Regions from separate parts of the Pseudomonas sp. CH61 genome, predicted to be linked through region 1. Evidence: riboswitches for the same ligand, from Rfam matches in the RefSeq annotation. Region 1 holds a riboswitch; each other region holds the start of a gene.
The links. A riboswitch is a leader RNA that binds a small molecule or an ion and turns the genes downstream of it on or off. The one in region 1 is predicted to bind cobalamin.
Positions count from the first base shown of each region.

Region 2: another riboswitch for cobalamin. It lies ahead of AC5SEM_RS08485 (ABC transporter substrate-binding protein); the one in region 1 lies ahead of AC5SEM_RS12865 (TonB-dependent receptor plug domain-containing protein).
Region 3: another riboswitch for cobalamin. It lies ahead of AC5SEM_RS09535 (CbtB domain-containing protein); the one in region 1 lies ahead of AC5SEM_RS12865 (TonB-dependent receptor plug domain-containing protein).

Region 1 is NZ_CM182098.1:2,875,259-2,885,035, forward strand. It holds gene AC5SEM_RS12860 (autotransporter outer membrane beta-barrel domain-containing protein) at 1-2,256, opposite strand, end outside; cobalamin riboswitch at 2,423-2,628, shown strand; gene AC5SEM_RS12865 (TonB-dependent receptor plug domain-containing protein) at 2,721-4,658, shown strand; gene AC5SEM_RS12870 ((2Fe-2S) ferredoxin domain-containing protein) at 4,658-5,017, shown strand; gene AC5SEM_RS12875 (ABC transporter substrate-binding protein) at 5,014-5,934, shown strand; gene AC5SEM_RS12880 (PLDc N-terminal domain-containing protein) at 5,985-6,185, shown strand; gene AC5SEM_RS12885 (PA2171 family ribosome-binding persister protein) at 6,425-6,901, shown strand; gene AC5SEM_RS12890 (NAD(P)/FAD-dependent oxidoreductase) at 7,006-8,094, shown strand; gene AC5SEM_RS12895 (isochorismate lyase) at 8,140-8,460, shown strand; gene AC5SEM_RS12900 (aminotransferase-like domain-containing protein) at 8,517-9,777, shown strand, end outside.
Region 2 is NZ_CM182098.1:1,892,620-1,902,396, reverse strand. It holds gene AC5SEM_RS08500 (LysR substrate-binding domain-containing protein) at 1-719, shown strand, start outside; gene phnX (phosphonoacetaldehyde hydrolase) at 793-1,620, shown strand; gene AC5SEM_RS08490 (Ppx/GppA family phosphatase) at 1,961-2,896, shown strand; cobalamin riboswitch at 2,939-3,132, shown strand; gene AC5SEM_RS08485 (ABC transporter substrate-binding protein) at 3,277-4,290, shown strand; gene AC5SEM_RS08480 (FecCD family ABC transporter permease) at 4,299-5,303, shown strand; gene AC5SEM_RS08475 (ABC transporter ATP-binding protein) at 5,300-6,064, shown strand; gene AC5SEM_RS08470 (GNAT family N-acetyltransferase) at 6,048-6,554, opposite strand; gene metE (5-methyltetrahydropteroyltriglutamate--homocysteine S-methyltransferase) at 6,770-9,058, opposite strand; gene AC5SEM_RS08460 (pyridoxal-phosphate dependent enzyme) at 9,482-9,777, shown strand, end outside.
Region 3 is NZ_CM182098.1:2,111,356-2,121,132, forward strand. It holds gene metH (methionine synthase) at 1-1,789, opposite strand, end outside; gene AC5SEM_RS09505 (fatty acid cis/trans isomerase) at 1,944-4,250, shown strand; gene AC5SEM_RS09510 (acyltransferase family protein) at 4,435-5,457, shown strand; gene nfuA (Fe-S biogenesis protein NfuA) at 5,515-6,099, shown strand; gene cobM (precorrin-4 C(11)-methyltransferase) at 6,300-7,046, opposite strand; gene AC5SEM_RS09525 (cobalamin biosynthesis protein) at 7,126-7,539, opposite strand; gene AC5SEM_RS09530 (CbtA family protein) at 7,536-8,234, opposite strand; gene AC5SEM_RS09535 (CbtB domain-containing protein) at 8,246-8,443, opposite strand; cobalamin riboswitch at 8,568-8,789, opposite strand.

The DNA of each region.
Region 1 (9,777 bases):
ATAGGCGCCGCTGGCGTTGAAGTTGACGATGCCCGTCGCCGGTTGCGCCGCCAGACGAAGCACACCGCTGTTATCGATGCTGTTGGCACCCGATGAGCCGAGATCACTGACGGCAACGCCCCAGGTATCGCGAGTACCACTGCCGCTGCTGTCGGTAAAGTTGCGCAGTGTCCAGGTGCCACTGTTGGCCAGTGAACTGGCCGCGCTGACGGCATTCACGGCGCCGGTCATTTGCCCGGTGTTGTTCAGCGTAAACGTCGTGCCCGGTGTGGTCGCATCGGCGCGTACGGCGACATCACTCAGCGCACTGATCGCACCTGAGTTGTTCAACGTCTGGCTCGCACCGCCGAGGGCGACGCCGCTGCTGTCACCTCGCCCGCCCTGAAGGGTTGCCGTGTTGGTCACGGTGGCGCTGCCGCCCTCGGTCAACGCGTCGATGGCCGACGAACCAATGCCACGAGTGGTGATCGCGCCGCTGTTGCTGACTGTCAGATCCGCTGCACCCGAGGCCGCGGCGAGAATGCCCTGACTGTTGCTGGCGCCGAGTGTCTGGATCGCGCCGCTGTTGACCACGCTTTGCGCGCCAGTGACCGACAGCGTACGGATGCCGCGCTGTTCATTGCCCCGCGCAATCAATTCCCCGCTGTTGCTGACATTCAATGTGCCCAGCCCGCTGCCCGAGTTGAAGGCATTGCCGGCCAGAATCGCCGCGCCCTGGCCGTTGACGTCGATCAGCGGGCCGTTGAACACGACACCCACGTCGCCGCCCAGCGTCAGCGCCTGGATACCAAAGGCGCCAATGCCCGTGCCGTCGCCCGAACCGGCGTTCGAGTGGGTGATGATCGTGCCGCCGGAATTGACGTTGACCGTGCCCGTCGGCGACTGCGTCGAGGCATAGATGCCGTTGGCGTTGCTGTGCAGGGTTTCGATACGGTCGCCGCGATAGTTCACCTGAACATTACCCCCGGTCGAGTCGACCCGAATGCCGCCCGCGCCGAAACCGCTGGCGAACAGATCGCCCGAGTAATCGATCAAGACATTGTTGTTTTCGGCGCTGACGATGATCGCGTAAGCCCGGGTGGTGTTGATGTCGCCGAGGACGTTGATATTGCCGCTACCGGTGATCGCGACATCACCGGTGCCGCGCTTGATCACGTAGATCGCCCGCGAACCGGCGGTATTGGCCGTGCTGCCGACGTTGATGGCGGCATTGTTGTCGATGCTGATCGAACCACTGCCGCCGACGTTGTCGTTGGCATAGATGCCGTGCGCGGCGCCGCCCGTCGTCGTGATAGCGCCACTGTTGACGATGGCGATGCTGCCGACCGTGGCAAACGAACGAATGCCGAAACCGTTGAGGCCGCTGGTAGTCAGCGTCCCGCTGTTGGTGAGGCGGGTAATACCATTGCCGCCTTCGGTGAACAGACCAAACGCGTTCATGCCGATGCTTTGAACGTTCGCTGCATTGATCAGTGTGGTGTTGCCATTGACTGCGCGGGTATGCACGCCGGCGTGGTTGCCAATGCCTGCCGTGGGCAACGTTTCATCGCCGATCGGAGACCCGGCCGACAGTGCATCATCGTTGTTGACCAGAATGCTCACGCCACTCCCGACACTAACGTTGGTCTCGCCGCTGCCCGTGGCTTTGCTCCAGATACCGTTGCCGCCGAGCAAGGTGATCTGGCCGCTGCCCTGATGGTTCAGATTGATCGCGCCGCCGCCGCTGGCATTGATGTCGATGCCGTCGTGTTCATTGCCGACCACGGTGTTGAGGATGTTCAGCGTGGTACCGGAACTCACTGAAAACGTCGACGACCCGGCGCTGGCGTTGGTCATTGCCATCGCGTCCAGGCCACTGCCGCCGACATTCACAGTGTTGGTCCCGCCGTTGACGCTAAGGCTAGCGTTGCCAGTGGCGCCGATGACATTGGCAAACACCGCGTTGGCAGCCGTCGGGGGTGTGCTGTCCACCGTGGTGCCACTGAGTGTCAGCGTGGTGTTGGCATTGTTGCCGCGACTGTTCAGCGAGGAGCCGGCGGTGGTGCTGATGGTGGTGCCCGTCTGAGTGCTGATCGACGCATCGACACCGGAGGCAGGCAAGCAGGTTTGCGAGACGTTATAGGCACCCGCCGCCAATGGCCCGCACGCGGCCTGCGCATCTGCGAGCATCAGGGTGTTGGCCATGGCGACCAGTAACGCATTGCGGATGAAATGCGGGGCGTGCCCGCCGTAAGAATGGCCGCTGGCACCTTGCATGAAAACCTCCCTGTTCAGCGTGTCTGGCGTATCCCTCACGCCTGTCGACGCCGCGCGATATTGCGCTGTGATGACCGCTATAGACCTTAGTAGTTATTTCCAAAGTTGGTAATTCGCGGACCAAGAGTCGGCACCGGCAAGTTGACGAACGGTCTGTCGAATGTTCAGATGCCGCCCAGTTTCAGGTGTCCCATGCCGCCGTGCATGGGGTGAAACGGGAAACCGGTACGTTCTTTTCGAACAAGTCCGGTGCTGCCCCCGCAACGGTATGCGCGTGATGCTTTCGATACACCACTGTGGCCAGACGGCCATGGGAAGGTGAAAGCCTCGATACGCGCGAGCCCGGAGACCGGCCTGAAATTTTGTTTGGCAAAATCCTGCGGTGGGCGGGCATGGGCCGGTATTGGCTGTGCGCGATGCCTTCTCCTGCATGCTCTTCTGCGAAGATCCTTTTCGAGAAGACAATGATTCGACCTTTCAACACTTCTGCTCCAACCCTGTTCCTTGGCTGCCTGTTCAGCCCGCTGCTACTGGCCGACGACGCGCCGCTGGAACTCCATCAACAAATCGTTTCTGCACCGTCTGTGGAATCCACCACCGTCGCCGAGATGGCGAAGTTCGGCAGCAAGGTCGAGATCGTCAGCCGCGAACAGATCGAACGTGCCGGCCCCAGCGCCGATGTCAGCCGCGTCATGCAGATGTTCATTCCCGGTCTGTACGTCGCACCGAAAAACGGTCCGTTCGACTACGGCACTTATTCACTGCTGGGCGGGCGCAACGACGACACGTTGATCCTGCTTGACGGCGTACGCCTGAACAATCGCCTGTACGGCGGCCTCTATCTGGACACCCTGCCGGCCAACGCCATCGAGCGCATCGAAGTGCTCAAGGGCGGCCAGAGCCTGTTGTTCGGCACGCAGGCCGTGTCGGGCGTGATCAACATCGTCACCCGCAGCCCGCAATCGCGCAAAGCCTCCGGCGAGGTGAATCTGGGCGTCGACAGTTTCGGCGGCACCACCGAAGACGCCCGCGTCGAGAACATCTTCACGAACGGTTTCGGTGATCTCGGTTTGCTCGCGTACATCAGCCATAACGTTTCTGACGGTTACCAGCCCTATCGCAACCGCGATATGAAAAACGTCAGCGAGAAGAACCGCGCCTACGAGGTCACCACCTTCGGCGGCAAGGCGATTCAGTCGTTTGGCGAGGATGCGCGGCTGGAACTGTTCTACCAATACGCCGACGCCAATCTCGACTTCGCCCGTCCGATCGACAATCACAAGACCACCAACGACCGCGTGCAGCAGATCGCCACAGCAACGTTCGAGCAGAACATCAACGAACGCCTGAGCTACTTCGTCAAAGGCCATATCAACGACTGGGACACCCGCTACACGCGGGTCAACAACGTCGCCGGCGGCGGCACCAAGGTCATCAACCACAACGACTATTGGGGCTTCACCGATTGGGGCGTGCAGGCCGAAGGCAAAGCAGAATTGCCCGGTGGCCATGTGTTGGTGTTCGGTACCGACAACCAATGGTTCAAGGGCCAGGACGATGTGCTGATCATCGACAACGACAAGGCCGAAGCCCATGCGTTCTACACGCAACTGCGCCCGCAGATCGACGCTCTTCCCGACTGGCATCCAAGCATCGGTGTGCGCCACGAAGCCATGAGCGGCGGCGACAGTGCCACGGTCGGCATGCTCACTTCGATGTATGACCTCAATGACAATTGGTCGGTGCGCGGCCAATACGGCAGCGCTTACAAACTGCCGAACGCCGAGCAACTGTTCGTCAACGAGCCGGGCGACGAGATCGGCAACCGCAATCTCAAACCGGAAAAAAGCCGCAACGCTGAACTCGGTGTCGACTACAAAGGCTTTCTGCTCGATCGCGAATTCAGCGCCAGCGTGACCTTGTTCAAACGCAAAATCGACGACCTGATCACCCTCGACGGCATTCAGTGGGTCAACGGTGAAGGCACGATTCAGATGCGCGGTTTCGAGGCCGACGCCAAACTGGCGCTCAACGATCAGTGGAGCCTGCAAGCGGACATGACCCGCAACCTCACCGAATCGCGCACGGGGGCGACGATCAATGACATCCCGAGCTTCTTCGCCCGTTCGCGCGTGGGTTATGAATCGGAAAATCGCCTGTGGGGCATTGGCGGTGCGATCCGCTATATCCGCGATATCAAAAGCTCGAAGCAGGTCGAGTACGGCAATTATTCAGTGGTCGACGCCGACGCTTATCGCTATCTCGACAACGCCCACCAACACCGCGTTAGCCTGCTGGTGGAAAACCTTTTCGACCGCGATTACGTCACCAGCCGTTCGAGCAACGTCGACAACCTCGGCCGGCCGTTCACCTCCGAAGTGCGCTACACGTACCGCTTCTGATGAGTGAGATCAAAACCGTCGACGGCGTCGACACGCACCCGGACTGGTCGCACGTGCCCGAGCATGCGCGCCATGTGTTCCTCTGCACCGGCCCGCGCTGCACCCAGCGTGGTGCCTTGCAGTTATGGAAAACCTTGCGCCGGCATTTGCTCGCGCACGATCGCATCGAGACGCCGGGTGGCGTGCTGCTGACCCGTACGCACTGCCAGTTCCCGTGCAATCTGGGGCCGATTGTGACGGTGTATCCGGAGCGTTGCTGGTATGGCGTGCACAGCCATGAAGAGGTGCAGCGGCTGGTCGAAGGGCATCTGGTGGGCGGTGAAGTGGTTGCGGATTTGCTGATCAAGGCGCGGCCATGAGCAGGTTGTGGATGTTGTTGAGTGCCCTGCTCTGCGCCGCGCCCGCGCTCGCCGACACTTACCGTAATTGCGGCGAAGACTGGCGCGCCGCTGCGCCCTCACGCATCGTCGCGCTCAATCAGCATGCGGCCGATCTCGTACTCGCCCTGGGTGCCGGGCCAGCGCTGGTCGGCGTGGCGTATCTGGATGACACCGCTGCCGGGCAGCGACAGTCCGTGTATTTCGGCGTACCGGTAATCGCGCGGCAGTACCCGGCCAGCGAGGTGCTTTACGCACAGAAGCCGGATCTGGTGATCGGCGGGTTTGCCACGGCATTCGGCGACGGGGTGACTTCGCGCTCGGGGCTGGCGCGTAATGGCGTGGGTTCGTATCTGCTGGAGTCCGCCTGCAACGGGCATTCGCTGGATTATTTCGCGCATGTACGCAATGACTTGCTGACGCTGGGCAAGCTGCTGCACCAGCAGCAAAAAGCCCAAGCGTTGATCGTCTCCATGGAAAAGGACATTGCCAGCGCCCGAGTCCTGGCCGGTGCGGGTAAACCGTTGTCCGTGTTCTATCTCGACAGCGAAGTCAAAGGCCTCGACAGCGAAGGCCGACGCGGATTTGTCACTCCGCTGCTGGCGGCTGCCGGGGCACGCAATGTGTTCGCCGACATCAACCTCTATCGAGTCACCGTCAACAGCGAAACCCTGCTGGCCAGCGACCCGGACGTGATCCTGCTGGCCGACGCCGAATGGTCGCCCGCCAGGCGCAAACGCTATCTGCTGACCCACGACCCGGTGTTGTCGCAACTGCGCGCGGTGCGCGAGAACCGAATGATCGACATCCCTTTCACTCACCTGCTGCCGACCTTTAACAGCGGTCGGGTGGCACTGGAGCTCGCTCGCCAGCTCAATGCCCTGAACAAAAATAAATGAACCCGTCGCACCGCACGCCACCTAACGCACAGACCATCAGGAGGTAGCCAATGCAAATCGAAACCGTGTGGATCGTACTGGCGGCAGTTCTTCTGCTAATCGAACTCTGGGCCATCAATCGGGTGCGCAAGAGCGAGGGGAAAGCGAGCAACAAAGGCGTGTGGATCGTGCTGATCGTGTTTGTGCCGTTGTTCGGCTTGATTGCCTGGGCGTTGGCGGGGCCCAAGCATGTCAGTCATTCAGCGTCGTAATCCGATTGACTGCCCGGCACGCGGCGCTTGTCATCTGACGAAGCCGTGATCTGCAATGCCTGCAATGTCCTCTTCATGCAGGCTGCACGAAGGCTTTTTGCCCGTGTCGGCGCAAGCCCTTGATCCAGAGCGATTGAGCATTCGCCACGGCCTGGCATGGCAAATGCGACTGAATCAGGGCATTCACAGCGCCGTGAAACAACGGCCTGTGTTCACTCCGTGACAGCAGAGGCAACGCCATGAACGCCATCGACCTTCTCAAAGCCGATCATGCAAAAGTCAAAGACATCCTTAGCCAACTCAGTGATTCAACCGAGCGCGCGCTGAAAAAACGCGTCGAGCTGTTGGGCAAACTGGAAATGGAAATCTCCATCCATACCCGCCTCGAAGAGGAAATCCTCTACCCCGCGTTCAAGGCCGCCGGCAGCAAGGAACAGGACGTCATGTACTTCGAAGCCAAGGAAGAACACCGCACCGTGGACTCACTGGTGCTGCCCGATCTGAAACTGACCGACCCGGGCACTCCGGAATTTTCCGGTCGGGTGAAAGTGGTCAAGGAACTGCTCGAGCACCATATCGAAGAGGAAGAGACGGAAATGTTTCCTCAGGCGAAAAAGCTTCTGGGCAAGGAAAAACTCGAAGAACTGGGCGCGCAGATGGAAGCCATGAAGGCCAGCTGCAAGAAGGAAATGGCGGCGGGGAATATGGCTGCTTGATCCGTTGCAAGTGGACGAGCCCGGCTTTGGCCGGGCTTTTTTCTGGTTGCTCGCAGCGTCCCCCCTGTTGCAGGATCGGCACCTCGAAAACAGGGAATGTTGCAATGGAAAAGACAGCACATCGGCGAATTGTGGTGGTGGGTGCAGGCATCATCGGTGCCTCTATTGCGTATCACCTGTCCGGCAAAGGTGCGCACGTCACGCTGATCGAGGCTGACGAGATCGCGAGCGGCGTGACGGCAAGCTCTTTCGCCTGGATCAATACTACGCACGCCGGCGCTGATCCGATTGCGCAGTTGCGCGGTATGGCCATAGAAGCCTACCGACGACTCGAAACCGAGCTGCCGGATTTGCAGATTCGCTGGACCGGAGCGCTGTCGTACAGCGAATCAGCAGAGTATCCGGCGTCGGCGACATTGTTATCGTCGGCCGAGGTGCTTGCCCGCGAGCCCAACCTGAAAAATCCCCCTCCCCGCGCGTTGTATCGCGCGGAAGAAGGCGCACTCGACGCCGTGCAGGCCACCCACGCCTTGATTGCCGGCGCCCGGGCGCTAGGGGCGCAATTGCTCACGCAAACCCGAGTGACCGCTTTCAAAACCTGCAACGCAGATGTCACCGGCGTTGAAACCACAGCGGGCACGTTTGATGCCGACCTTGTTGTGCTTGCCGCCGGGACTGGCACCCGGCAGTTGACGCAGTTGCTGAACGCCTCCCTGCCCATCGACGCCTCGCCTGCCATTTTCATCCGCTACAAAACCCAACCGGGCCTCGTTAAAGGAATCATCTCCAGCCCCGAAATGGAAATTCGGCAAAGCGCCGACGGCACGTTGCTGGCCGCTGAAGATTATTGGGGAGAGACGCCAGGCAACTCGCCGACTGACATCGCCCGGCAAACCGCCGAAGCCATACGCAAAGAACTTCACGGGGTGGTTTCCATTTCGCCGCAAACCGTCGCCGTCGGAATCCGCCCCATGCCCGCTGATGGCATCCCCGTGGTCGGTTACTTGCCCGGTGTCGGCGGGGTCTACGTTTGTGCGATGCATCCCGGCGTGACGCTGGCGGCAATCGTCGGGCGCCTCGCCAGTGAAGAGCTGCTGGATCAGCAGTCGTCCGCAGCACTTGAGCCATGCCGCCCTGAGCGTTTTTTTCAGAATTCCGGCAAAGTGACAAACAACGCTGCTCTTACCCACTGACAACCCGCCGCAATATCAACAACAACTCGAGAGGCTCAGACGCACATGGACGTCATCAACACGTTACAACCCACCGACTGTGCAGACATGCAAGATATTCGAAATGAAATCGACCGGCTCGATCAAGCGGTGATCAAACTGCTGGGCAAGCGCTTTCAGTACGTACTCGCTGCCTCGAAGTTCAAGACCTCGGCGACCTCAGTGCGGGCACCGGAGCGTTTTCAGGCGATGTTGGCAACCCGTCGCGACTGGGCCGAAAACGAAGGTTTGAATGCAGATGCCATTGAGAAAATGTACAGCGACCTAGTCAATCACTTCATTGCTGAAGAGATGAAGCACTGGGCGGCGGCGCAAACGGACAGCTGACTGCTTTGGCACAATCTTCCGTTTGCTTCGTAGGCTGACAATCAAGGAGAACAGCATTGACGCCCCCCAACGACACCGCGTTCGCCTATCAAGCGGTCTACCACTACCTCATCGGATTGATCGAGGCGGCCAGTGGCACGACTGAGCAGAAACTGCCGTCCCTGCGACAACTGGCCCTGCGCCTCGGCGTTTCGGTGTCGACGACCAAATATGCCTATGCACTGCTCGAAGACGAGGGCCGAATTTACGCCAAAGCCAGGTTCGGCTATTTCACCCGGTCGATGCCGGTGGCGCCTGTGACAGCCAGCTCCGGCAATCTTCTGGACAGCGTCTTCGCCAGTGCCCGTCAGCCCGGCATGCTGGCGCTGAGCAGCGATGCGCCGGCGATGCTGCTATCGCTTCAAGGCCCGTTGTTGACGATGGAGCGCGAACTGACCCGCCAATACCCGCGCTCGCACGCGCCGCTCTATCAGCCCCTCGGCGAGCCGGAATTGCGCGCAGCTCTGGCCGAACGCTACACCCGTTCCGCACATAGCCATTGGCAGGCCGAGCAGGTGTACATCGGCGCGGACCTGCGTAGCGTCCTGGAGTTATCACTGAGTGCCTTGAATCTCGGCGGCAGCGTGGCGCTGGTGGAATCGCCTTGCTCATGGGCGATACTGCGCCAGTTGCAGGCGGCCAATATCCGCGCCATCGAAATGCCCCTCGGCGATGACGGCCGCTTCGATCTACCCGCATTGAAGGCGTTACTCACGCGCGAACCGGTGCGCCTCGCGGTGCTGTCCTCCACGGTGAATGTTCCCCAAGGCCAGTTGATGCCGGCGCACGATAAACAGCAGATATGTGACTGGCTGGCCGAGCGCGATATCTGGCTGTTCGAAAACGAAACATGGGGCGAGTTGTGTTTCTCCGATTCACCCGCGCGCTATCGCGATTTTGCCGACCCGGACAAGCTGCTGGTGTTCTCGACGTTCGACAAGATTATTGGCGGCGAAGCGCCGTACGGCTATGTGCTGTGTCGCCAGCAGGCCGCGCAATTTCATCGATTGTTTATGCAACGCGGATTTCGCCTCTCGCCAATTCGGCAGAAAGCGATTGCCAGACTTTACAGCTCCAGGCGCATCGATCAGCACCTGACCACCCTGCGAGCACTGTTGCGCAAGCGCATGCAACAGCTACAGGCCTTGCTGGAAGAACACGGTAACGGTCAGTGGCAGGTAGTCGCCCCACAGGGCGGTGCGAGCTTCTGGCTCAAGGCTGTGCGGCCGATCGACATGCAACGGGTGTTCGAGCGCCTGCTGGCCGAGCGGATCGTGG
Region 2 (9,777 bases), 980 kb from region 1:
ATCGGCGTGGCCGCTACATCGAAATGAGCGCCGCCGGACACAAGCTCTACGCCATCACCCAGGGCCTGTTCGGTCAGGAGGATGAAGCCGTGCAACTGTTGCAGAGCTTCAAGCAGCGCAAGACCGGCATGTTGCGCCTCGGCGCGGTGTCACCGCCGATTGCGATGAACCTGACGTATGAGCTGATGCAGCGCCACCCGGATATAGAACTGGAAACTTCATTTTCTTCGGAAAAGGACACCCTGGCGCGGTTGTTCAACTTCGATATCGATGTGGCGATCCTGGCCTTGTCGGAATTCGATGAGCGCTTCCACACGCGGCTGTATCACCGTTATCCGATCATCGCCGTGGTCCGCGATGACCATCCGTGGGCCCGCCAGGCGCAGGTTCACATCAGTGAAATCAGCGGCGAAAAATGGGTGATGCGCGAATCCAGCGCGCGCACCCGGCAACTGGTGGAAGAAAGCTGCAAGCGCCTCGATATCGAGCTCGATTGCGTCATGCAACTCAACAGCCGCGAAGCCATCGTGCACGCCATCGTCAAAGGCATCGGCATCGGTTTCGTCTCGGCCGTCGAGTACGCCGAAACCCCGGGCACCACGCCCATTACGTTTGTCGACCACCCGTTCTTTATCGAATACCACTTGTGCTGCCTCGGCATCCGTCGGAACCGGCCAGTGATTGCCGAACTGTTTGATGCAAATCCACCGCTGACCTGATCAGCACTGCCCCTTGACCGCCTACCTCATTGCCGAGGGACGGCCCACGCTTACCTGAAAACGGAGATTGACCATGCAGTACCAACAACCGACTCACCTGCAAGCCGCGATCCTTGACTGGGCCGGCACCGTTGTCGATTTCGGCTCGTTTGCACCGACGCAGATATTCGTCGAGGCCTTTGCCGAGTTCGGCGTCGCCGTGTCGCTGGAAGAAGCGCGCGGGCCGATGGGCATGGGCAAGTGGGATCACATCCGCACCCTGTGCAACCTGCCGCAGATTGCCGAGCGTTATCGTGCAGCGTTTGATCGCTTGCCGAGTGACGACGATGTCACGGCGATCTACGAGCGCTTCATGCCGTTGCAAATCGAGAAAATCGCCCTGCATTCTACGTTGATTCCGGGTGCGCTCGAAGCGATTGCGGCGTTGCGCGACAAGGGGTTGAAAATCGGTTCGTGCTCGGGTTATCCAGCGGTGGTGATGGCCAAGGTTGTCGAACTGGCGCGGGAAAATGGCTACGTCGCTGACCATGTCGTCGCCACCGATGAGGTGCCGAATGGCCGGCCCTATCCGGCGCAGGCCTTGGCTAACGTGATTGCTCTGGGCATCGATGACGTGGCCGCGTGCGTCAAGGTTGACGACACCTGGCCGGGGATTCTCGAAGGGCGCAGTGCAGGCATGTGGACGGTGGCGCTGACCTGTTCCGGCAACGCGCTGGGCCTGACCTATGAGCAATACAAGGCATTGCCGTCGGATCGACTGGCGGAAGAACGTGCGCGGATCGGCAAGATGTTCGCGCCTTCGCGCCCGCATTATCTGATCGACACCATCGCCGAGTTGCCTGAAGTGATCGAAGACATCAATGCGCGTCTGGCCCGGGGCGAAACCCCACAAGCCTGCTGAGTAACCCCTACCCCTGATCGTTCCCACGCTCTGCGTGGGAATGCAGCCCGTGACGCTCCGCGTCACTGGACGCGGAGCGTCCCTAGAGGCATTACCACGCGGAGCGTGGGAACGATCAACAGCCAAATCGCGGGCAAAAAAAAGCTGCCAAAACCGGCAGCAAAAACTTTAAGAACACGCGATGTATTGGCCTCAGCATAGACGCCGGATAATGACAGTGTCATGACAGCCCTAAATTCATTGAACCGCCCCTGCCCCGTCATCAGGATGTCATCAAGATCACGGCAGAATCCTCGCAAACCGTCTTGAGCCTCGCGACGGACGCTCTGCAAGGACTCCCATGAAAGACGACGCCTCGCTGTTTGCCGCCATCGACCTGGGTTCGAATGCCTTTCGCCTGATGATCGGCCAGTCGGTGCGCAGCCGCAAAGGCTTGCAGATTCAGGAAGTGAAAACCCTGCGTGAACCGGTGCGCCTCGCTGAAGGTTTTGACGGTGGCGCGCTGGATGCGTTGGCACTGGATCGCGGCTGGCAGGCGTTGGCGCGGTTCGGCAAAAAGCTGCGCGGCTTCGAGGCCGGCCGAGTCCGTGCGGTGGCAACCAGCGCAGTGCGCGAGGCCGACAATGCGCAACTGTTTCTCGCCAGTGCAGAGCGGCATCTGGGCTTTCCCATCGACGTCATTTGCGGCCATGAAGAGGCGCGGCTGGTCTACGCCGGCGTGACCCATGCCTTGCCGAGCGCTGAAGACCTGCGCCTGGTAGTCGACATCGGCGGCGGCTCCACCGAGCTGATCCTCGGCCAAGGCTCACAACCATTGCTCACCGAAAGTATTGCCATCGGCAGCGGCACCTTGAGCACGCGCTTCTTTCGTGGCGGTGACGTGTCTGCCGGCGCGCTACAGGAGGCCGAACGCTTCGCCATCCTGCAGTTTGAAAAGGTTGCCCGGCGCTACCGTGCGCAGGGCTGGCAGCAAACCATCGGTTCGTCCGGCACTGCGCGCATGCTCGCCAAAGTGCTCAAGGCCAATCGCCTCAACGACTTCGGTCAGGACGGCATCACCTATGGCGGGCTGCTGCGCCTGTCGCTGCTTTTGCTGAAAGTGAACAACGTGCAACAGCTCAAGCTCGCCGGTCTGCAACCACACCGCCAGAGCATTCTGCCCGGCGGTCTGGTGTTGATGCTCGCGGCATTCAAAGTGTTCGGCATTGCACAAATGCTGCCCTCCGAACCGGGCCTGCGTCTGGGCGTGTTGCACGGTTTGATGAGCCAACACTGATCCTCGCCACGGCAGATTCGTCTCCCCTTCAGCGGCTCGATCGACTACCATGCCGCCGTCGGTTCCCGAAGGGGACTAATAGGGAATCCGAGGTGCTTGCACAGCATTGATCGGAACTGCCCCCGCAACTGTAGGTGCCGAGCCTGCTCCACGACTGCCACTGGGTAAATCCCGGGAAGGCTGGAGCAAGGCGATGACGCATCAGTCAGGAGACCTGCCGGCACAGTGATTACTAACCGGCGGGGTGTCCGGGAAGGACATCGTGCCGTGCGCGTCTTCGTTGGCTGCCCGGCCTTGCGCTGTTTTCCTGACCGCGTTCGATGGTGTGTTTCCAGACCGTACTCTCCCGCTCCCCGTACGGTTCCCTCGGAGACTGCCCCATGCTGCTGCCCCGCATCGCCACCCTCATCACCGGCCTGACCCTTGGCGCCATGGCGCAGGCGGCCTCGACTGTCTATCCACTGACCGTCGAAAACTGCGGCAGCAGCCTGACCTTCCAGCACGCCCCGACGCGCACCGTGACCATCGGCCAGGCCGGCACGGAAATGCTCTACGCCATGGGCCTGGGCGACAAAGTCGTCGGCACGTCGCTGTGGTTCAACAACGTGCTGGACAAGTACAAGGCGCAGAACGACAAGATCGAGCGTCTGGCTGACAACGAACCGAGTTTCGAATCGGTGATCGGCAAGCGCCCGGAACTGGTCGCCGTGGAGCTGGAATGGATGGTCGGCCCGCAAGGCGCGGTCGGCACCCGCGAGCAATTTCATGAGCTGAAGATTCCGACCTACCTGCTGCCCTCCGATTGCGAAGCCAAGGACAACTTGGTCGGCGCCGACGGTACGCGACTGGCACCGTTTCGCATCGAGACGATTTACAAAAGCGTGAGCCAACTGGCGCAGATCTTTGATGTGCAGGAGCGTGGCCAGCAGCTCAACGACCAACTCAAGGCCAGCCTCGCCAAATCGATTGCCACCGCCCAGGGCAAACGGCTGAAGGATGCCAGCGCGCTGGTCTGGTTTTCCAGCGCCGAAATGGACATCGAGCCGTTCGTGGCCGGACATAAAGGCATTCCTGATTTCATGCTCGACACCCTCGGCGTGCGCAACGTCGTGCAGTCCGATGAAGAGTGGCCAACGGTCGGCTGGGAAACCATCGCCAAAGCCAATCCGACCTTCCTCGTCATCGCGCGCATGGACCGTCAGCGCTTCCCCGCTGACGACTATGAAAAGAAACTCGCCTTCCTGCGCAGCGACCCGGTGACGCGCAATATGGACGCGGTGAAACACAACCGCATCATCATTCTTGACGCCATGGCCATGCAGGCCAGCCTGCGCATGTTCGACGGCATCGAGCAACTGGCCACGGCCATCAACGGCTATGACCTGTCGCAATGAGTGCCAGCCTGATCCGTACGTTGCTGGCCTTGGCGACGCTGTTGATTGCAGTGGTTGCTGGCGTGGCCATTGGTGAGACCTCGATTGAGCCGGGCGTGGTCATGCAAGTGCTGGCGAACAAATTGTGGGGCGCCGGATACGCGCTGGATCCTATCGATGAAGGCATCGTCTGGAACTACCGACTTACCCGCGCACTGGTCGCGGCGGCGTGCGGTGCCGGTCTGGCGACGTGCGGGGTGATTTTGCAGTCGCTGTTGCGCAACCCGTTGGCCGATCCGTATCTGCTGGGGATTTCTGCCGGCGCCTCGACCGGAGCGGTGATGGTGGCGCTGCTCGGGGTTGGCGCAGGGATGATCTCGCTGTCAGTCGGTGCCTTCGCCGGCGCGGTCACGGCGTTCGTGCTGGTGATTCTGCTGGCGCGGGTCAGCGGTTCGGCCAGCGGTACCGGGCAAATCATTCTCGCGGGGATCGCCGGTTCGCAACTGTTCAATGCGCTCACTGCGTTTTTGATCACCCGCTCGGCCAGCTCTGAACAGGCACGCGGGATCATGTTCTGGCTCTTGGGCAATCTCGGCGGCGTGCGCTGGCCGTCGGTGTGGCTGGCGGTGCCGGTGGCCGTGTTGGGACTGGTCGTGTGTCTGTGGCATCGCCGGGCGCTGGATGCGTTTACCTTTGGCGCGGACTCGGCGGCATCCCTCGGCATTCCGGTGCGACGTGTGCAGATTCTGCTGATTGGCTGCGCGGCGCTGGTGACGGCGGTGATGGTGTCGATTGTCGGTTCGATCGGTTTTGTCGGGTTGGTGATTCCCCACGCCGCGCGGCTGTTGCTCGGCACCGGTCATGCACGCCTGCTGCCGGCCAGTGCGTTGGGCGGCGCGGTGTTTCTGATTGCCGCTGATGTGCTGTCGCGCACGCTGATCAAGGGTCAGGTGATTCCAGTCGGGGTGATTACTGCACTGGTCGGTGCGCCGGTATTTGCCCTGATTCTGGTGGGCCGGAGATCTGCACGATGAGCAGTGTTCTGAGTTGTTCCGGGTTGACCTTCAAGGTGCGCGGCGCCGAGTTGCTCAACGGTGTCAGCCTTGAAGTTCAGCGCGGCGAAACCCTCGGCATCGTCGGGCCGAATGGATCCGGCAAATCCACTCTGCTCAAACTGCTGGCCGGGCTGCGTGAGCCGAGCGCTGGCGAGGTGCTGCTCGAAGGTCAGCGCCTGGGCAAAATGGCCCGGCGCAGCATTGCGCAAAAGCTGGCGGTGGTCGAACAACAGGCCGACACCGACGACGGCATTCGCGTGTTCGATGCGGTGGCGTTGGGGCGCACACCCTGGCTGTCGGCGCTGCAACCGTGGTCGCAGGTGGACGACGCCATCGTCGAGCAGGCGTTGACTGACGTTGACGCGATGCACCTGCGCACCCGTCTCTGGCGCAGTCTGTCCGGCGGCGAGCGGCAGCGGGTGCACATTGCTCGGGCATTGGCGCAGCGGCCACAAATCCTCTTGCTCGACGAGCCAGCCAACCACCTCGACATTCAGCATCAGCTGACCATTCTCAATGTGGTGCAGGCGTTGCCGGTGACCACGCTGATCGCCTTGCATGATCTTAATCAGGCGTTGAAATGCGATCGTCTGGCGGTGCTGGAGCGCGGGCGACTGGTGGCGCTGGGCGCGCCGCTGGAAGTGCTGACACCGCAGCGGTTACAGGAGACGTTCGGGGTCAGGGCGCACTATCTGACGGACCCGTTCGATGGGGCGCAGATTCTCAGATTCCACTCATGACGTTGTGCATGTGAGTGGTCTGCCACACCGGGTCAGCGTCGACGTCAATAATCTCGAAACCCTGCCGTTGCCAGAACGCGATGGCCCCCGGCAGAAACGGATGGGTGTGCAGGTAGATCACCTCGACTCCGTCGGCGAGTGCCAGGTCTTTGAGTGATCGATATATCGCCGCGGCCAACCCTGAGCGGCGCTGCGATGGCAGGACAAACAGACGGACGATTTCCACTACTTCAAGGTCCGGATAGGGCAAGTGCGGGAAGCGCCGGTCGTAAGGGAGATAGCCGATGGACGCGACGATTTGTCCTTCATGGCGAGCGATCAGAAAGCGCCCTGCCCCACGCAGATAAACCTCGGCAAAACGCGCCAGATCGTCAGGCATGCCGGTCGCGCTGAGCTTGGGGAAAAGCTCGGCACGGGCCTTTAGAACAAAATCCAGAACTTCAGGAATGTCTGCGTCGGACACGGTCTGGATAACGGGTTGATCACTCATGTAGCGGCAAATACCTGGGATGCGGCAGGGCACAGTAGCAACAGCTTTTCGGCGATGCCATGAGAATTCCCGTTTCTGAAAATACATACACAACCCCTGTAGGAGTGAGCCTGCTCGCGATAGCGGTGTGTCAGTCAACTCATAAGTGACTGATACGACGCCATCGCGAGCAGGCTCACTCCTACAGGGGATTGTGTGAATTCCAGCTGTAGGTGTCAGGCCAGCTCTTTCCGCAATTGCCGGGCGGCAGTAACCATGTGCACCAGCGCCGCTTCCGTCTCCGGCCAGCCACGGGTTTTCAAACCGCAATCCGGGTTGACCCATAGCCGCTCGGCCGGAATCCGCTTGGCAGCCTTGCGCAGCAGATTTGCCATCTCCGACGCATCCGGGATGCGTGGCGAGTGGATGTCATAAACGCCCGGGCCGATGTCGTTCGGGTAAGCGAAGGCTTCGAAGGCCTCCAGCAATTCCATGTCCGAACGCGAGGTTTCGATGGTGATCACGTCGGCATCCATCGCCGCGATGGACTCGATCACATCGTTGAACTCGCTGTAGCACATGTGCGTGTGGATCTGCGTTTCGTCGCGCACACCGGAGGCGCACAGGCGGAACACTTCCGCCGCCCAGTCCAGATAAGGCTGCCACTGCGCCTGACGCAACGGCAGACCTTCACGGAACGCCGCTTCGTCGATCTGCACGATCTTGATGCCGGCGGCTTCCAGATCCACCACTTCGTCGCGAATCGCCAGCGCCAGTTGCCGCGCCTGCACTTCACGGCTGACGTCCTCACGGGGGAACGACCACATCAGCATGGTCACCGGGCCGGTCAGCATGCCTTTCATGACCTTGTCGGTCAGCCCTTGGGCATAGCGGATCCACTCGACCGTCATGGCTTTCGGACGGCTGAGGTCGCCGAAGATCACCGCCGGTTTAACGCAGCGCGAACCGTAGCTCTGCACCCAGCCAAAACGGGTGAATACGTAGCCATCCAGTTGCTCGGCAAAGTACTCGACCATGTCGTTGCGCTCGGCCTCACCGTGCACCAGCACATCCAGGCCCAGACGCTCCTGGATTTCCACCGCGTGACGGATCTCGCTGTGCATGGCCTCGGTGTATTCGGCTTCGCTCAACTTGCCTTGTTTGAACGACTGCCGAGCGAGACGGATCGACGCGGTTTGCGGAAACGAGCCGATCGTCGTGGTCGGGAATAACGGCAGATCCAGCCCCGCGCGTTGCTTGGCAATGCGCTGGGCGAACAGCGACTGACGCTGGCTGTCCTTGGCCGTGATCGCCGCAACCCGGGCTTGAACCGCAGGTTTGTGAATGCGTGGCGAAGCAGCGCGAGCGGCCTGCACCGAACGGCTTTCGGTCAGGGCACGCAGCACTTTCGGCGCCTCAGGCTCATTGACGGCATGCGCCAGAACCGCGACTTCTTCGCACTTTTGCACAGCGAAGGCCAACCAGCTTTTCAACTCGGCATCGAGCTTGTCTTCACGACCCAGATCCACCGGGCTGTGCAGCAGCGAACAGGACGGCGCCACCCACAAGCGATCACCCAGACGCTCATGGGCATGCTGCAACGTCGCCAAGGCATTTTCCAGATCGCAGCGCCAGACGTTACGGCCATTGACCACGCCCAAGGACAACACTTTATAAGCCGGCAGACGATCAAGAATGGTCGGGTACTGCTCCGGCGCGCGCACCAGATCAATGTGCAAACCGTCGACCGGCAGGTTCGCCGCCAGACCAAGATTTTCTTCCAGACCACCAAAGTAAGTAGCGAGCAGTTTTTTCAGCGGATCGCGCTGGATCTGGTTGTAGGCACGCTCGAAAGCGTTCTTCCACTCCTGCGGCAGGTCGAGCACCAGAATCGGCTCGTCGATCTGCACCCACTCGACGCCTTGGGCGGCAAGACGCGCGAATATCTGCCCATACAGCGGCAGCAAACGATCAAGCAATTCCAGCTTGTCGAACTCGGCACCTTTGGCCTTGCCCAGCCACAGATACGTCAGCGGGCCGATGATCACCGGTTTGACGTTATGGCCAAGTGCGCGGGCTTCTTCGACTTCTTCGAAGAGCTGATCCCAGCCCAACTGGAACCGTTGATCAGCACTGAATTCAGGGACGAGATAGTGATAGTTGGTGTCGAACCACTTGGTCATTTCCTGAGCGTGCGCACCGCCGCAGCAGCTGTCGCTGACGCCACGAGCCATGCCGAACAGGGTCTGCAGAGTGGCTTTGCCATCGTGCGGGCGGAAGCGCTCGGGGATGACGCCGAACATCAGCGAGTGCGTCAGCACCTGGTCATACCAAGCGAAATCGCCAACCGGCAGCAGCTCTATACCGGCGTTTTTCTGCAGGTCCCAGTGGGCCTTGCGCAGCTCACGGCCAACATCACGCAGGCCGGCCTCGTTCAGTTCTCCTTTCCAGAACGCCTCTTGCGCTTTCTTCAGTTCGCGGTCGCGACCGATGCGCGGAAATCCAAGGGAATGGGCCAGTGCCATAACAAACAACTCCAATGTCCTGTTGATGGCGGCCATTGTCGGCATCGGTCGCTAGTGAGACAAACTCAATTTAATCTTGATCAACACGAGTTTCCCTCATGATCGAATCATCGCAGCCTGTCACCTGAAGACATTGCAGAGTTGAGCGCGCGGACGACGGTTGAGCGGTTTTTGCGGCAGGAAATTTCTCGGCAATTCAAGCTGTTCGTCGCCATGAAGACGCCCTTTGAAAACTCGATGACGCCTCCGTATAAACGCATCCGAAAGCACCCCGGCAGGTCTTTGATTTCGATCTATCGTTAGATCGAAATGGCTGAATTGGCGACCGACTAAAGGTTGCGACAGCTGATGTCTGAGCCTATGTTGCACGCGAGTCTTTTCCCCGCGATTGGAACGCGATCAACACCACTAAGAGGTGAAGAAATGTCAAAGGAATCACGCCCTGCCGTACTTGGGCTGATCGGCAATACTCCACTGGTGCAAGTCACCCGCTTCGACACCGGGCCTTGCACGCTGTTTCTCAAACTTGAATCGCAGAACCCCGGTGGTTCGATCAAGGACCGCATCGGTCTGGCGATGATCGACGCCGCCGAGCGTGATGGTCGTCTGCAACCCGGAGGCACCATCGTTGAGGCCACCGCCGGCAACACCGGCCTGGGCCTGGCACTGGTTGGCCGCGCCAAAGGTTATCGCGTGGTGCTGGTGGTACCGGACAAAAT
Region 3 (9,777 bases), 760 kb from region 1:
TGGTCAGGCCCGCGCGGATCGCGTACAGCAAGAACACCGAGTGGATCGCCTCGCGCACCGGGTTGTTGCCACGGAACGAGAACGACACATTGGACACGCCGCCCGAGGTCAGCGCATACGGCAGTTCGTCGCGGATGTAGGCGCAGGCATTGATGAAGTCCACAGCGTAGTTGTTGTGTTCTTCGATACCGGTGGCGACGGCGAAGATGTTCGGGTCGAAGATGATGTCTTCCGGCGGGAAGCCGACTTCATTGACCAGAATGTCGTAGGAGCGTTTGCAGATTTCTTTCTTGCGCGCTTCGGTGTCGGCCTGGCCAGCTTCGTCGAACGCCATCACCACCACCGCCGCGCCGTAGCGCTTGCACAGTTTGGCGTGGTGGATGAACTGCTCGACGCCTTCTTTCATGCTGATCGAGTTGACGATGCCCTTGCCCTGAATGCACTTGAGGCCGGCTTCGATCACTTCCCATTTAGAGGAGTCGATCATGATCGGTACGCGCGAGATGTCCGGCTCACCGGCGATCAGATTGAGGAAGGTCACCATGGCCTTCTTCGAATCGAGCATGCCTTCGTCCATGTTGATGTCGATCACCTGCGCACCAGCCTCGACCTGTTGCAGGGCGACTTCCAGCGCTTCGGTGTAGTTGTCTTCACGGATCAGACGGGCGAACTTGGCGGAACCGGTGATGTTGGTGCGCTCGCCGACGTTGACGAACAGCGAGCTGCGATCGATGGTGAACGGCTCCAGACCCGAGAGGCGGCAGGCCTTGGGGATGTCCGGAATCTGCCGTGGCGCATAACCGGCGACGGCTTTGGCGATGGCTTCGATGTGGCCCGGCGTGGTGCCGCAGCAGCCGCCGACGATGTTGAGGAAGCCGCTCTGGGCGAATTCTTCGATGACCTTGGCGGTTTCCGACGGCAGTTCGTCGTACTCGCCGAATTCGTTCGGCAGGCCGGCGTTCGGGTGCGCGGAAACGTGGGTGCTGGCCTTGTTCGACAGCTCTTCCAGGTATGGACGCAGCTCACTGGCGCCGAGCGCACAGTTGAGGCCGACGGAAATCGGCTTGGCGTGCGCCACCGAGTTCCAGAACGCTTCGGTGGTCTGGCCCGACAGTGTGCGGCCGGAGGCATCGGTGATGGTCCCGGAAATCATGATCGGCAGTTCGATGTGCAGCTCTTCGAACACGCCTTGCACGGCGAAGATCGCCGCTTTGGCGTTGAGGGTGTCGAAAATGGTTTCGATCAGGATCAGGTCGGCGCCGCCCTCGATCAGGCCTTTGGTGGCTTCGGTGTAGTTTTCCACCAATTCATCAAAGGTGACGTTGCGGTAGCCCGGGTTGTTGACGTCCGGCGACAGCGAGCAGGTGCGACTCGTAGGACCGAGCACGCCGGCGACAAAACGTGGCTTGTCCGGGTTCTCGGCGGTCTTGGCGTCGGCGACCTTGCGCGCCAGACGTGCGCCTTCTACGTTTAGTTCGTAGGCCAGTTCTTCCATGCCGTAGTCGGCCATGGAAATGCGCGTGGCGTTGAAGGTGTTGGTTTCGAGGATGTCGGCGCCGGCATCCAGATAGGCTTTCTCGATGCCGCCGATCACGTCCGGACGGGTGATCACCAACAGGTCGTTGTTGCCCTTGACGTCACTCGGCCAGTCCGCGAAGCGTTTGCCGCGATAATCCTGTTCTTCGAGCTTGTAGCTCTGGATCATCGTGCCCATGCCGCCGTCGAGTATCAGGATGCGCTCTTTGAGTGCTTGCTTGAGAGCTTGAAGGCGGACGCTGCGATCGGACATTTGGACTACTCGGAAAGACCATTACGAAGGAGCGGGATCATAGCAAACCTGTGCGCTTTTGGAGCATGTGGGGCTTTTGCATGAATATCGCTCATGTTGGTACGGGCGTCATACTGTAGAATCGCGGCGTTTTTTTACAATCGGGATCAGCAGCATGTCTTACCGCGTCATTGGTTTTGTGTTGCTGTTTCTCAGCTGGGGCGCCGTGGCGCAAGAGCCAGCGACTGTGCCGGGCATTTCTCAGTCGATTTCGTACGTCCGCGACATCCAGCCAATCTTCACCGAGAAGTGCGTGGCCTGCCATGCGTGCTACGACTCTGCCTGTCAGCTCAACCTGGGCAGTGGCGAGGGCGCGGCCCGTGGCGCCAGCAAGATGCCGGTTTACGATGGCGAGCGCACACAAGCGGCACCGACCACTCGGCTGTTTTACGACGCCTTCGGCAAACGTGCCTGGCAGCAGAAAGACTTCTATTCGGTGCTCGATGCCCAAGGCAGTCAGGCGGCGCTGATGGCGCGCATGCTCGAACTCGGGCACAAGACGCCGCTGACGCCCAACGCCAAACTCCCGGAAGAGATTGTGCTGGGCCTGAACCGCGAGAACATGTGCTCGCTGCCGGCCGAGTTTGAGGGCTACGCCGGTGCCCATCCGAAAGAAGGCATGCCGCTGGCGGTGACCGGGCTGACCGATCAGCAATATCAGACGCTGCAGCGCTGGCTGGCCTCGGGTGCGCCGATTGACGAACAAGGCCTGGCGCCGAGCGCGAAAGAGGCGCTGCAAATCGTCCAGTGGGAAAATCTGCTTAATACTCCCGGCGCCCGGCAGAGTCTGGTCGGACGCTGGCTTTACGAGCACTTGTACCTCGCGCACATCTATTTCAAGGATGGCGAGCCGGGGCATTACTTCCAGTGGGTGCGTTCGCGCACACCGAGCGGGCAGCCGATCGACCTTATCGCCACTCGCCGCCCCAACGACGATCCGGGCACTCAGGTGTATTACCGTTTGTGGCCGGTGCAGGGTGTGATCGTGCATAAAACCCACATCACCTATCCGCTGAGCGCGGCGAAGATGGCGCGGGTGAAAAGCCTGTTCTATAGCGGCAACTGGCAGGTTAATGCGCTGCCCGGTTACGGCCCGCAGAGCCGTGCCAATCCCTTCGCGACGTTCGAAGCGATTCCGGCGCAGGCGCGTTACCAGTTCATGCTCGACAACGCCGAATACTTCGTCCGCACGTTTATTCGCGGCCCGGTGTGCCGTGGACAGATTGCGACCGACGTGATCCGCGATAACTTCTGGGCACTGTTCCAGGCACCGGAACACGACCTCTATATCACCGACCCGAACTATCGCGGCCAGGCCACGCCGCTGTTGGCCATGCCGGGGCAGAACGACGATGTCGGCAGCGTGTTGAGCCTGTGGCGCAACTACCGCGACAAGCGCAATGAATATGAGGCTCTGCGCCGCGACAGCTACGCCGATCTCCCCGCGCCGAGCTGGTCGACCCTGTGGGCCGGCAATGACAACGCGCTGCTGAGCATTTTTCGCCACTTCGACAGCGCTTCGGTGACCAAAGGCCTGATTGGCGAGGTGCCGCAGACGATGTGGTTGTTTGACTATCCGCTGCTGGAACGCACCTATTACCAGTTGGCGGTCAACTTCGATGTGTTCGGCAACGTCTCCCATCAGGCGCAAACCCGTCTGTATTTCGACCTGATCCGCAACGGCGCCGAGCAGAACTTCCTGCGCCTGATGCCCGCTGATTCGCGCGAAGACTATCTCGACGATTGGTACCAGAGCGGTGGCCAGTTCAAGATGTGGCTCGATTACGAGGCGATTGACGACGATAAGCCGACCGCGTTGAAGCTCGATGAGAAAGACCCGAAATACGACTTCGCCATGCAATTGCTGGCGCGTTACGGCGATCTCAATGCGCGGCCCGATCCGATCAACCGTTGCGATGGCGCTTATTGCTCGCGGCCGAATATCGACCTGGCGCTGCAAAATGCCGAACAGGCGTTGAGCCGACTGACTTCGCGCCCGGCCGCCGGTTTGAAGGTGATTGATCAGCTCCCGGAAGCGACGATGCTGCGCATTGAAACCGCCAGCGGCAAACGCGAGGTCTACAGCCTGTTGCGCAACCGCGCGCACAGTAACGTGGCGTTCCTGCTCGGCGAGTCACGGCGTTATCAGCCCGGGCTGGATACGCTGACCATTTACCCGGGCGTGCTCAGCAGCTATCCGAACTTCATCTTTAATGTCCCGGCCGATCAGGTGCCGGCGTTTGTCGATGCAATGGAAAACGCCAAGGATGCGAACCGCTTCGAGAAAATCGTCGAACGCTGGGGGATCCGCCGCAGTCATCCGCAATTCTGGTTCTATTTCCACGATTTGAGTCAGTACATCCACGAAACCGAACCGGTGGAAGAGGGCGTGCTGGACATGAATCGCTACGAGAATCTTTGATCGTTTGAGGCGAGGCTGCTGTCCCAACTTCAAGCGACACTGCAAAACCCCTGTAGGAGTGAGCCTGCTCGCGATAGCGGAGAATCAGGCACTGGAGATGTTGAATGTGCCGCCGCCATCGCGAGCAGGCTCACTCCTACAAGGGATCTGCGGTGGTTTCAGGAATTGTGGACGGGAGCGGCCGATGTTGATTTCAGTGCAAGCCCTGCGTGCGCTGGCCGCGTGGACGGTGGTCTGCCACCACTTCATGCAGATTTTCTTTGACTTCAAAGCACGCGGGCCAATCGGGCAGCTGTTCATCGACAAGGGCGCGGTAGGCGTCGATATCTTCTTCGTCATCAGCGGTCTGGTGATTTTCCTCTCGACCGAGAACAAACCGCTGCCGCCCGCGCGTTTTCTGTTGTATCGGCTGTTTCGCATCGTCCCGGCGTATTGGCTGTACACGCTGTTGATGGCGCTGCTGGTGGTGTTCGCCCAGCCGTTGCTGCCGGATCAGTCTGTGGACTGGAGCCATTTGCTGCTGTCGTTGCTGTTCATTCCGACTGAGAACCCCGGCGGCTACGGCCTCTATCCGACGCTGAATGTCGGCTGGACGCTGAATTACGAAATCCTGTTTTACGTGTTGTTCGCTTGGGCGTTGCTGTTCCGTCTGCAGGTGCGCCTGCTGGTAGTCGCGGCGCTGCTGTTTGCGGTGAGTCAGGCCTGGACCGGGTTTGGCTGGATCAGCGAGTTTTATCGTTCGGACATTGTTTATGAGTTTCTGCTGGGGATTGGCATCGGCATGCTCTATCGCCGGGGCTGGATTGGCGCGGGACTGTGGCTGCCACTGGCAGCCATCATCGCGGCGTTGCTGGCGATTTATCATTGGGCACCGGCGCCCAGGCTGCTCAACTGGGGCGTACCGAGTGCGGTGCTGGTGATGGCGTGTATTTCACTGGAGCGTTATGTCGAGCGCAGCCGGGTCCTGAAACTGCTCGGCGATTGCTCGTATTCGGTGTATCTGATGCACGTTCTGGTGCTGTCGGCGGGCGGTTATCTGGCCCGGCGCTACGCTATCAACCCGTATTTGTTGTTTGTCGTGTGTGCGCTGGCCATCGGCGTTGGCTCCTGGTTGAGCTACGAATGGGTGGAAAAACGCAGCTATCGTTGGCTCAAGGCGCGGATCGACGGCGGGGCGGACGAGAATCTTTCCCGACAAAAATACTAGGACTTTGTCCGGCGCAACGATTGGCGTAAACTGCGCCCAAGCCTGCGAGGAGTTTCCATGACCGCTATTACCATTACCGACGCCGCCCACGATTACCTGGCTGATCTGCTCTCCAAGCAGAACACCCCGGGCATCGGCATCCGCGTCTTCATCACCCAGCCTGGCACCCAGTACGCCGAAACCTGCATTGCCTACTGCAAGCCGGGCGAAGAAAAACCTGAAGACACCGCGCTGGGGCTGAAAAGCTTCACCGCTTATATCGATCACTTCAGTGAAGCGTTTCTCGATGACGCCGTGGTCGACTACGCCACCGACCGCATGGGCGGCCAACTGACCATCAAGGCGCCAAACGCCAAAGTGCCGATGGTCAACGCCGACAGCCCGGTCAACGAGCGCATCAACTACTACCTGCAAACCGAAATCAACCCGGGGCTGGCCAGCCACGGCGGTCAGGTCAGCCTGATCGATGTGGTTGAAGACGGCATCGCCGTGCTGCAGTTCGGCGGCGGCTGCCAGGGCTGCGGCCAGGCGGACGTGACCTTGAAGGAAGGCATCGAGCGCACCTTGCTCGAACGCATCCCTGAACTGAAGGGCGTTCGTGACGTGACCGACCACACGCAGAAAGAAAACGCCTACTACTAAGGTGTTCGCTGCGGACATGAAAAACGGCGCCCCGTGAGCGCCGTTTTTTTATGGGTGAAATGTACTGACGCCTTCGCGAGCAGGCTCGCTCCCACCTTTGGAATGCGATCAAATGTGGGAGCGAGCCTGCTCGCGAAGGGGCCTTTGATCGTTCCCACGCTCTGCGTGGGAATGCAGCCCGGGACGCTCCGCGTTCCAATTTATGGTCTGTAGAGGTGAGCATGCCCGGCGCGATACAGCGATGACTCGCTAAACACCTCACTGCCCAAAACGCGACCCACCAGAATCAACGCCGTACGCCGAAACCCTTTGGCCTCGACCTTCCCAGCGATATTCGCCAGCGTCCCCACCACCCAATCCTGATCCGGCCACGTCGCCCGGTGAATCACCGCGATCGGGCAATCCGCGCCGTAATGCGGCAACAGCTCCGCCAGAATCTTCTGCAGATGGTTGACGCCCAGATGAATCGCCATGGTCGCGCCGTGCTGCGCCAGACTGCCGAGTTCTTCGCCTGCCGGCATGGCGGTCTTGTCGGCGTAACGGGTCAGAATCACGCTTTGCGAGACGTCCGGCAACGTCAGTTCCGCGCCGAGCAACGCGGCACAGGCTGCCGTCGCCGTCACCCCGGGAATGATCTCGAACGGAATATTCAGCTCACGCAGGTAACGAATCTGCTCACCAATCGCACCGTAGAGACTCGGGTCGCCGGAGTGCACCCGCGCCACATCCTGGCCCTTGGCATGCGCGGTCTTGATCAGGTCGATGATCTGCTCCAGATGCAGTTCAGCGCTGTTGACCACCGTCTCGGCTTGATGGCCGTCGAGCACCGCCGCCGGCACCAGCGAGCCTGCATAGATAATCACCGGGCAACTGCGGATCAGCCGCTGGCCTTTGACGGTGATCAGTTCCGGGTCGCCGGGGCCGGCGCCGATGAAGTAGACGGTCATCTTTAAATCCTTGGAAAAGAGGCGCAGCAACGCTTCAGATGAAGATTGCTCATGATCGATGGCGGGGATTATCGGGACTTTACGCCGCGCCGGCCAATGCCAACGTGGCCTGAGCGTATTTTTGCCGGGAAATCAGCAGTTTTGCCGGTGCCTGAATCAGCTGTTCGGCGAGTGCCAACGCTGCACTTTCTGCCACGCCGTAGCAACCGGTGCGTTCGTAGGCGATCTGCGAATGGTGGCTGAGTCGTTGCTGATAACTGGCCAGTTCTTCACTGCTGAAATACAGCAAGGGCAAAGCCAACTGAGTGGCAAGTTCTTGCAGGCCCGGCTCGTCGCGCTTGAGGTCGATGCTGGCCAACGCCTTGACCGTTTCAAGCTCTATGCGGTGCGCCTGTAAGGCTTGGTCGAGTAACGCGCGCAGCGTGCTGGCCGGACAGCCGCGCTGGCAGCCCAGACCGACCACGAAGGTCGGCGCTGCGCTGTCATCGGTCATGCGTGGTATTGGCCAGCGCTTTTGCGGCGGAACAACCAGGCGCTGATCAGGCCCAGGGCCAGCCAGAACGCCACGTTGGTCAACTGCGAAGCGATTTTGAACTGGGCTTCCAATGCCTCCGGCGCGAGCATCGAATGCACTTCCGGCTGCGGTGCGCCGATCACGTGCGGCACGGCGAGGATGGCCACGCCGAGGATTTTCATCAGCCAGTGGCGGCTGAATGCAATCAGCGACAGGCCGACAGCGGTCGAAGCGGCGGTGCCGATCCACCACATCTGGCGTGAAGCCAGATCAGCAGCGGCAGTGCCCGGCAATTCGGGTGGCAGGCCCATCGTCGGTGCCAGTACGAATGTCGCGTAACCAGCCAGGCCCCAGAGCAAGCCTTGCGAGGTTTTGGTCGGTGCGCGCAGGGTGTAGAGGCCAGCGAGCATCAGGGCGAAACCCACCGCAACCACCAGATTGCCGCCTGTGGTCGAGACCACGCGCTGCCAGCCGTCTTCCGGCTCCCAGGCTTCGGCGTCGTGGGTGTGCGCAGCCACGCCAGCGGCGTGTTCGTGAACCGCCACCGGCTCGGACTTCTCGAAGGTTTCCGCCTGCAGAATCAGCGGCGAGACCCAAAAGCTTTGCAGCAGGGTGAGGAGCAGGGCGGCCAGCAGACCGGTGAAACCTGCGGTTTGCGCAATACGCTTGATCATGTCGACAGGTCTCAGTGGCACGGGAACGCGGCGCTGTGGCGGGTATCGTGGGCGGCGTTGTGCACCGCTTCGATGTGCGAGAAACCGGCGAAGTAGACCAGGCTGGCACCAAGGATCGACGCGAAGATCGCGGCGCTCAGGCGTTGGCTCAGGGTGGCGGTGCTGGAAATTTTGTCCGTGTTGCTGCCGGTGCTGCTGATGATCGACATGGCGCTTCCCTCTGGAATGTCAGTGGGTGAATCGAGCGCATGAAAACCCCTGCGGGTCGGGCTCGCAGAGGTTCGAACAGCGCCCGCCCACCGCGGGTTTGTTATGTTCAGCGACGCACGAGGTGCGGGCTGTGTGTTGCGGGCCGGTCTCCGGGCTCACGAGGGGTTGGCGTCAGGCCGACCTGCAAGCGTCACCTTCCCATGTCTTGCTGACACAGTGGTTTTGACGCTTCGCTCGCTTACCGTTGCGGGGGCAGCACCGGACTGACATGGGCTTGAGTAAAGCACATGATTCACCGGTTTCCCGTTTCACCCTGTGAAGGGCACCCGTAACAAGTTGTGTAGGAGAGCATGGGTTGGGGATTTTAGTCAATTTTGTGGGGGGGCTTATCCGTTGCTGCGGGTGTTGCTGATTACGGTTCCGCCCTTACGGCGGGTCACTTTTGGCAAACGCCCCAAAAGTAACCAAAAGGTCTTCGCCCTGACGTTCGGCCCGCTCGCTAAAGCTCGGGGTTCCTTCGCTCCGGGATCGATCCGGGCGCAGCGTCTCCGGTTTGCTTCGCTGCACCTACTCCCGCTGTGTTTGGCTGCGCCAAACGGTCGCTGCGCTCCCACCCCCGGATCAATCCCTCCACTCAGCCTGCCGACGGGCTCCAAGATCAAAAGCAGGCGAGCTGACACTCGGCCTATTGAGTGGTGAGGAGCGGGTGTTGGACTTTGGTTTTGTGGTGGATTTGCCCCTCACCCCAGCCCTCTCCCGAGGGAGAGGGAGCCGATTTGTGGGCTTTTCAAAATCTGAGTTCGACTCGGTATTGCACGTCGGCGTAGCTCTCCCAAACACCCCGATCAGTCCCTCTAACCTCATGGATAGGGGCCCGATTTTTTTGCTTTTTTGAGCCTGAGTTCAACGCGGTATTGCACGTCGGCGTAACTCTCCCAAACACCACCGTCAGTCCCCTCTCCCTCCGGGAGAGGGCTAGGGTGAGGGGCTCTTGATCTGGCTCTTGATCTTGCTTCGGCTTTTGATCTTTTGCCCCTTCGGTAGGCCGAGCGTAGGTGTTCATCCGGGGGTTAGGCGCGTAGCGCCGTGCGGCGAAGCCGCATTCATCGAGAGGAGGTGCAGCGAAGCAAACCGTAGGCGATGCCCCCGGATGGACACCGTAGCGAGGGAACACTGAGCCTCAGCGAAGTGCCGTACGCCGGGGCAAAGCCTTTTGCTTACTTTTCGGCGTCTGGAAAAGTGAGTCGCTGTAAGAGCGAAACCGGCAGCGGCGGCACCCGCAGCAACGGATATGCCCCCATAACCAAACCCCAACCCCATTGACCCATAACCA